DNA from 4 places in the Parabacteroides sp. AF21-43 genome. Region 4 is predicted to be linked to each of the others. Evidence: riboswitches for the same ligand, from Rfam matches in the RefSeq annotation. Region 4 holds a riboswitch; each other region holds the start of a gene.
What was found. Region 4 has a riboswitch for cobalamin ahead of DWX84_RS03675 (ABC transporter substrate-binding protein). Riboswitches for the same ligand answer to the same signal wherever they lie in the genome.
Positions count from the first base shown of each region.

Region 1: another riboswitch for cobalamin. It lies ahead of DWX84_RS20045 (TonB-dependent receptor); the one in region 4 lies ahead of DWX84_RS03675 (ABC transporter substrate-binding protein).
Region 2: another riboswitch for cobalamin. It lies ahead of DWX84_RS20010 (threonine/serine exporter ThrE family protein); the one in region 4 lies ahead of DWX84_RS03675 (ABC transporter substrate-binding protein).
Region 3: another riboswitch for cobalamin. It lies ahead of DWX84_RS08160 (Ig-like domain-containing protein); the one in region 4 lies ahead of DWX84_RS03675 (ABC transporter substrate-binding protein).

Region 1 covers NZ_QTMG01000041.1:16,267-18,462, reverse strand. The annotation lists gene DWX84_RS20045 (TonB-dependent receptor) at 1-1,190, opposite strand, end outside; cobalamin riboswitch at 1,240-1,441, opposite strand; gene DWX84_RS20040 (anaerobic ribonucleoside triphosphate reductase) at 1,703-2,196, shown strand, end outside.
Region 2 covers NZ_QTMG01000041.1:6,034-8,229, forward strand. The annotation lists gene DWX84_RS20010 (threonine/serine exporter ThrE family protein) at 1-1,125, opposite strand, end outside; cobalamin riboswitch at 1,178-1,378, opposite strand; gene DWX84_RS20015 (DUF5074 domain-containing protein) at 1,396-2,196, opposite strand, start outside.
Region 3 covers NZ_QTMG01000008.1:145,497-147,692, reverse strand. The annotation lists gene DWX84_RS08160 (Ig-like domain-containing protein) at 1-810, opposite strand, end outside; cobalamin riboswitch at 1,017-1,220, opposite strand; gene fldA (flavodoxin FldA) at 1,392-1,901, shown strand; gene DWX84_RS08150 (PepSY domain-containing protein) at 2,016-2,196, opposite strand, start outside.
Region 4 covers NZ_QTMG01000003.1:134,120-136,315, forward strand. The annotation lists gene DWX84_RS03670 (iron ABC transporter permease) at 1-135, opposite strand, end outside; gene DWX84_RS03675 (ABC transporter substrate-binding protein) at 145-1,308, opposite strand; cobalamin riboswitch at 1,371-1,570, opposite strand; gene DWX84_RS03680 (precorrin-2 C(20)-methyltransferase) at 1,637-2,196, shown strand, end outside.

The DNA.
Region 1 (2,196 bases), on a different contig from region 4:
TTGACATTCAAGTTATGGTAATGAATCCGCTTCGTCATATCGCTCTCTCCGCTTTTCTTTCCATCAAAGAAATCCTTATAGGTACTATGGTTGTCCGATAGATAATCTGCGTTCAAATAAGAGTTCTTATTAATCATGTATTGAGCGCCCGCTCCATAGGTGAACGTCTCTTTCCGCATATCATAGTTGGTCGTATTCACTTTATCCATCGGCATCGGGCGATCGCTGGAACGTCCGAAGAATGTACCACGCACATAAAAAGACAAACGATCCGTAGCGTCGTACGTGAAACGTTGGTTGATCACGTTCCGGTGAAATCCTTCGGAAGCTTGCTTATTGGTAGGAACCAACTCGCCTTTACTCTCCGTATAGGGATTTAATTGCCAACCATCGGCCCGTTGATATTGATAAGAAGTATATGAACCGAACTTCCCGAGATTCACGTCTGCGTTGACCGACTGCAAGAATTGGTTCTTGCTACCATAACGGCTATTGCTCGTCACGTTCACCTTATTGCGGGAATCATCCGTGATGATATTGATAACGCCGGCGATCGCGTCGCTACCATACAAAGCGGAAGCGGCCCCGTTCAAGATCTCTACCCGCTTTACGTTAGACATATCGATACGGGAATAGGTATCATCGCCGGCCAAACGCTTGCCGTTTTCCAAGATAACCACGTATTTCTCCGTCAAACCGTTCATGTTCATCGTAGCCCCTTGCCCGTTCTCCATAAATACGATACTCGGGTTCAGTTTGGTCATCGCATCTTGGAAATTAGTTACGCTCGCCTCTTTCAAGTCTTTTCCCGTAAGCACTTTCACGGGAATAGGGGAATTACTCATGCGGCGATGCGAACCGGTACCGGTTACCACCACTTGATCGATATTCACATACTTTTCTTTCAACTTAATAACGACATCTTTTTCCGAGTGATCCGTTTGATACACGCCCTGTTCATAACCAAGGTAAGTCACACGAATACGATGTCTACCATCGGGAAGGTTCAGCTCAAATTTTCCGCCGGCATCCGTTGTTGTACCATTTAATGATTCCGACACACGAATATTCGCGCCCGGGATTGGTTCATTACTTTCATCCACGACTTTACCTTGTAAACGTACCTGCGCAAATGATACGTTTATCGCACAACTTACAGCTAAAGCCGCGCACAAACACTTTCTTTTCATAAACGATTTGTTATTATGTATATTTCCGCTTTCCTGACCCCGAGAAAAACAGCAATAAAAAACGTTTGGCAGGTTTCCTGACTTACCTCTTAGAAAACGACCTTCCCGTCTTTCGCAGACAGTGGTATGAGAAATGCTTTCTACTTTACAAAGGCTTACAGTAGCGGGCACTGCTCCGGATTCGCACCGGATTCCCTCTTTATGACAAAACCGGATGGTTTTACGTCATCACCAAAACGGGGCAAAAGTATGAATTATTTTATATAAACAAAAACATATCCCGGCTTATGTTCTTTAAAAGCTTTACAAAGAGAATCTTATAATGTACAACATCGCCAAAAAGGAAAAGAAAAGAGACCATACAACACACAAAGTTTTCCAAAATATTTTTCAACTTATTATATATAAACACATTAACATAATTTAATTAGCAAAAAGTTTTCCAAAAAGAAAATCATACAGAGTAATACGATACCTTTGCGCACATAATCAATCACAAATTAATCGACATCATGATACAGACAGTTGTTAAACGGGACGGGCGTATCGTTGGCTTCAACGAGGAGAAGATAGTAACCGCTATCCGTAAAGCCATGTTGCATACAGACAAGGGAGAAGATATGCAACTGATTCGCCAAATCACAGACCATATCTCATTCAAGGGAGAACCTCAAATGACCGTAGAGGCGATTCAAGATGCCGTGGAACTGGAATTGATGGCCAGTAGCCGGAAGGACGTAGCGCAGAAATATATCGCTTACCGAAATCAGCGAAGCGTAGCCCGCAAGGCGAAAACACGGGATATGTTCTTGGAGATTATCAATATCAAATCCAACGACATCACCCGTGAGAACGCGAATATGAACGCCGATACACCCGCCGGCATGATGATGAAATTCTCCAGCGAGACCACCAAGCCGTTTGTAGATGACTATTTATTGAGCGAAGAGGTCAAGGAAGCCGTATCAAACAACTATCTCCATATTCATGATAAAGATTATTATCC
Region 2 (2,196 bases), on a different contig from region 4:
TGAGCGATACATGAGTACTCCCGGAATCATAGGAATGACAGATGGAATCGTCAATACGTGATTGGGAACATGGCACCAATGAACCGCTTTTACGGCAAGGAGGCTGACTACGAAGCTTCCCATAAACGAGCCGATCACAGGACCATAACCTAATTCGAAGTTCACAAAGTTACGGGTACATACCGCAATGATACCTCCTACGGCTACCACCCATAATAATCGGCGTTGAATATTGAATATCATGGAGAAGCCTATGGCGGAGATAGCTGCCGCTAATGCATATATGTAGTACGGGTCATGTGGAACCATATTTAATTCACTGAACTTATGATCTATCTCGACATCATTCATGACAAGTACCCGCATGGCGAATGCGATACCGAAAGTCATGGCGGCTACCATCATGACCGTATTGGAGGCCCGGGTGATGCCGACAAGCAAATGATTGTCTAGCATATCATCCACGAAGTTAATCAAGGGTACGCCCGGCACGATAAATAAAGCGCAGGCTAATAATGGATGATAAGGAGTGTCGGATAGCCCGGAGAAGGAGGATGCGTATGCCAAGCAGGTGGATACGAAAGCGGCCGCGGCGATACTCATATATACGTTAAGTCCAGCCTCGACACAGCGGGCCCGTACCCTAAACCCGACGAAAGCGCAAATGGAAGCGAATAGGAATGCCATCCAGTCGCATCCGAATAGCTTACAGAATCCTCCGCATGCGAATCCCGCTCCGATAGCTACGATATAAGGGGTATAATTCCGGGGTTGGTGAACGATCTTCTCCAGTTCTTCCTCATATTTATCCAAGGAATAATCTTGCTCGATCGCCCGCCATGAAAGCTTGCTTACCTGTGAGATTGTCGTCATGTTAATGCCATGCTTCTCGCATTTCTGGAATTTGGAGAATGAGTTTCGCTCATCGCTTACGTTTACCATGATCATGGTCCACCGGATATCGATATGCAACTTCTCCTCGGGGATCCCCATAAAGGCGGCAACTCGTTTCATGTTTCGCTCGATACGATTCGTGTCGGCGGCGCTTTCCATCAACAACTTTCCTGTACGGAGCAAAAGATCCAGTTTGCGCCGTAACAACAATACTTCCTTGTCTGTCATCATTTTCTTTTTGTTCTTATATTGTCTGTGTATCCTATGTCCTAACCCACGAGGACATGAATCTGAAATGAATGGCAGGTCTTCTGACTAGCTCCCATCCTAATGCCTTCCCGACCCTATCGCGTCAGTGGCGAAAGTAGTATTAGAATGTTCAACAGAGCTTCACAGCAGCGGGACTGTCCCGGATTCTCACCGGATTCCCTTTTAATCCGTACGCCCGAATAGGCACTACGGAACCAATTCGGGCGCAAATGTACGGAATTTTTTTTATATTTACTTCTTAATCATCCGTAGAGACTCTGTCTTTCCTCCGGTTATGATACGGATGAAATAGAGGCCTTGGGATAGATCGCTTACGTTGATGGATTCTCCGGGATTGATCGTGGATTTCCGGACCATTGTTCCGCGAGATGTATAGATCTCTATCTTCGCCGGGGTATCGATATTGATTTGTATCGAGTTAACCGCCGGGTTCGGATAGATTTTCAAGGTCGGCTGCGAGACCTCTTCTATGCTTGTCGGTGCTTCTTCGGTTGTTACGACCATGTTCTTGGTGACGATCTTTCCGTTCGAGTTGAAGCGGACGGTTATTGTAGCCTTCTGATATTCCTTGATATCTGAGGTCGTACTGATGATTAAGGAGTCATTACGAACGATCGCGTTAATCGGGCTGGAGGGAGTAACGGATGAGACTGATTTTACGATGGCGGCATCCATATTGTCCTCATCGGTCACCATATTGCCTAAAGCGAGTTTATAGACTGGCTTTTCCTCGGTTAATACGATAGAGGAAGGGAAACCGGAAGATACTACCGGTGCGGCGTTATCCGGGAAAACCGGGATAGCCGGGAACCAATAGTTGACGATCATCGAATATTCTTGTACCACTTCGCCTTTGTTATTTATACGAGCTAACATGTGCGTAGGATCTTGGAACTCATGATACAAGAAGGTGTATAGCTCGTCGGTTTTTGGGTTAAGGCGAAATCCGGTTCCGTACAAGCGCCAATCCCAGTCCTGTTTTCGGAGGTCGATTAGCTGGAAGAATTGTTTCTTGTCAATATCATACCCACA
Region 3 (2,196 bases), on a different contig from region 4:
AAAGACATCCCCGGGCTGAGTTCCTTCTGATGTATTCATATTTCCATTCCAGCTCCACGCATCCCAACAACCATCCGTCAATACACGGCTTGTCGCACCTAAACCAGAATAGCTAAAATTAGAGGTTTGGCTACTTCTCACAAAATAACTCCAATAGCCATAATACCAACCGGCTTGCCAATGAATGCCATTGCTACAACTCCAATAGTCATAGTCATAAGATGGATATCCATATCTTTCCGCATTTATCGGGTGATAAATAACTCCTGTTTGAACCCCTTGCCGAATGGCGGCCGCAACATCCTCTGCCGGATGCTCTGGATGAGAAGTTTGCCCCAACAGCGGATTTGTGATAGGAGGTTCAAATTTAAACGCATTTTTAGGCTCAGACTTCGCTCCCTCTAGATCATAAGAAATATTAAGTCTACTTTCACCATACCCGATTCCATCGATCGTATATCCCATCCAGCCAGTGTATTGGGTGAGCAATACCAATCGAGGATCTGCTTGAGCAATCGCCACGATCATATCATGTCCGGTTGCCTCGCCATCCCAGCGATATCCCCAAACCATGGCATCCGGGCGATTCCCATCATGCCATTCAATCACTAAAGCGGCTTTATTGCTACCGTTACCAACCCAATATTGGATGTCATCGAAAGTAAAACTGGCATCAGCTCTTAACTGAGACTCCTGCTTTGTTGAGATATTCCTTGCGGAAGGATGCGGTTGACCTTGGACCAATACTTGCGCATAGGCTCCAACTACGTAAAAAGCCATTACAAAGAAAAAAGATAAAAACTTTCTCATAAGCATAATATTAATGTAAAACTCCAAAAAACAAATACACTGAATGATATAAAAAGACATGGCTTTAACAGGTTAACACAAAATAAATTACCCATAGTTCCCCACGAACTACGGCATAACTTACCCTATCAAAATTACCTCTTTAGAGCAATGTTCTCTGTATTCCATATTTGAATCATACGCTAAACCCCGGTAGCGTAAAATTGCGGCGGTTATCCGGCATTGGCAGGTCTTCTGACTTACTCCACTTTAGAACTTCCTTCCCGTTCCTTCCGGAAACAGTGGCAATGAGTTGATGTCTAAAGCTTTTTTGGAGCTTACAGCAGCGGGACTGTCCAGGTTTCTCACCTGATTCCCTTTTAATCGCCGTACCTGAATAGGGTAGGCGAACCAATACGATGGCAAATTTATAAAAAAACAATTCAAAATATACACAATTTTATCAAAACCTTTATTCCCTCAACCATCGCTGGCCATTCGTGGGTATTCGCAACCCTCAAAATACATATTTGTAGGTATTGCCGAGACTAATAAGATATCGGATATTTGTCTTCGTTATTAAACTATAAAAACAAATAGAAATGAAGACTATAGGAATATTCTACGGCTCGTCTACAGGAACGACGGAAGGGATTGCGAAACGTATCGCAGAGAAGCTGGGTGTGGAAGACAAAGATATTCATGACGTATCTAACGCTTCTCCCGCTGATGTAGCGCCTTATGAAATCTTGTTATTGGGCTGTTCCACTTGGGGCGCCGGAGATTTGCAAGATGATTGGGATAGTTATCTAGGGAAGCTGAAAAAGCTGGACTTAAGTGAGAAAACCGTCGCATTATTCGGTTGCGGAGACTCAGCCTCTTTTAGCGACACTTTCTGTGACGCCATCGGTACGATCTATTCCGACCTGCGAAATACAGGTTGCAAGTTCATCGGCGCTGTAGATGCCTCGGGATATTCATTTGACAGTTCCACCGCCTGCATAAACGGTATGTTCGTCGGACTTCCTCTGGATGAAATGAATGAAGACGATCAAACAGAAGGGCGGATCGACCAGTGGTTGGCATCTATAAGGAAAGAAGGAATTGAATAGACGCACACTTTTACATACATAACTGTTTAACCTTAATATTACAACGTTTGCGTATTCAACTTGATTGGTTTAGATTTATGAAGAGGTATGTGGGTCAAACATACCTCTTTCTTTTCATCTCAGTTTCCTGAATTGTTTCTTTATCCAAAAATAATAGCCGGTTATCGCGAAGATCGTCCCCAACAAGGAAACTAAGCAAGTCAATATACGGGTAGTCATTCCCCCCCACGAGCCGACGTGTACGGAATAAATCCATCCTCTTATCTTCCCCGATTTTGGGAGATCTTTATATAAT
Region 4 (2,196 bases):
ATTTCCTGAATTCCAGATAATATGCCAAACCGATTGAAGAGGAATAGAGACTGACCCCAACACCAAATTCAAAAAGATTAGAACAAAAATAGCCGTGACAATCGCCAGCATCCATAGGGTATTTGAATGTCTCATCAGCGTTCCTTATTTAAGTCGAGAATAATAGACCGGCTCATGATCCGGTAATAAATCCGGATGAAAGATATGAAGCAAATCCGCTAGGACGATCTCCGGTTCTGTCGGCATACTCTCATAAAACGGCGTGTTCTTCATATTACAATAGATAATCCCTTTCTCCCGGAACGCACGGAAATCCGCATAACGAGGATCTTGCTCTTTCAATGCCTCATAGCTAAACGTTCCCGGGAAACTATTCACGATACGCCAGAAATCAGCATCGTCCGCTTGGTTATAGACCGTCTCGAAGTCTAATGTAACACCACCGGATCGCTCATCGTCTTTCAAGAAATAATCAGCGCCGGCATCCTTGAAAAGCTGTGCCAAGAAACTCTTTCCTCCTACGGCATACCAGTTTCCACCCCGTAACTCGCCACTAAAAACGATCGGACATTTTTTAACCTTGCCATCCGCCGTAAGTTCCTTTAATTCATTATACCTCTTCTCAATGGCGGCAAAACGCTCATTGCCCTCTTTCTCTACCCCTAACAACAAGCCTATGAACTTGATCCATTCAGCTTGTCCCAATGGCGTAGTCTCCTTATAACCCAAATGGGGAATCAAGGGGATACCCACGTCTTTCAGCGTCTCATAGCCTCCCCGCTTGAATGGCGATACAAGGATCAAATCAGGATTCATACTCATGATAACCTCGTTATCGAAATTTCCCTCTATACCGATCTTTGCGGTTTTACCTTCTTTCAGGCGTTCGTTCATCTCTTTATTGAACAAATGCCGTGTACTGGTAATCCCAACGACCTTATCCAAGGCACCCAATTTAATAAAATTCGATAATTGCAGGGAAGTCATACAGATAACGCTTCGGATAGGAAGCTCTATCATCGTATAATCAACGGGAATCCCCGTGGGTTTCGAACCTCTTTTTACGAACGCATAATGAAACGTGGTGCTTTCCTCGTTTTGAGGATCTTGAATATCAGCCAAGACATATTGATCCGCATAGGTAAGCTTGAATCCTTGGGCGTATAAAGGCTTAACCTGCTCTTGCGAGAATGCGGATTGCTCTACGGAAGCCGTCTTCCCTATTTCTCCTTTTTCACGGATACCTGAAGTACATGATAAAGTCAATACCGATAAAAGCAAGCATCCACCCGCTATAAACTTATTCATAATCCTTGTTTAATTGACAGTTGATCATTGACAGTTACTCTCGTCCTGCTCCACGGGACAGCAACATTTATTTATGAACCGGCAGGTCTTCTGACTTACTTCCATTCTGGACGCCTTCCCGATTACGAAACCAGTGGCCAAGGTATTGTCCGAATGTTTAGAAGTTCACAGCAGCGTGGTCTGTCCGGGATTCTCACCCGGTTCCCTTTTAATCCGCCTCCCGGAAAAAGAGATAAGCGGAGCCTATTACAGCGACAAAAGTAGTAAGAATATTTGTATACATCCGCAATTTTAAGGACTTTTGCGTTTCAAATAAAAACAGATACACATGAATCATCCTATTCACTTCGTCTCATTAGGTCCCGGTGATCCGGAATTAATTACGCTGAAAGGGCTTAAAACATTACAAAAGGCTGATATTATCTATTGTCCTGCTACACAAGGCAAGCATGGAATCATATCTCGGGCGACGGATATATTGAAAGCTATTGAGGTAGACGAATCCTTGATCCATCCGTTTATTTTGCCAATGAGTAAGGAACGGACAGATGCGTTAAACGCTTATAACGAATTGTTTCTGGATGCCCAAGCTGAATATTTGAAAGGAAAACAAATCGTGATCGTCGCCGAGGGAGACGCTGGTTTTTATTCATCTATACAATATGTATACGATAAATTCGAGGAAGCAGGAATCCCGGTCGATCGAATCGCAGGAATTCCGGCATTTATAGCGGCAGGTGCCTTGGCCGGGATACATATCGTAAAACAAGAGGAGCAAATTAACGTAATCCCCGGGACTGCGTCGTTCGATGAACTTTCGGCAAAAATAGAAAATGGAATGATCATCGTCATCATGAAATTACCGGGTTGCCAAGAGGCTATTCATAC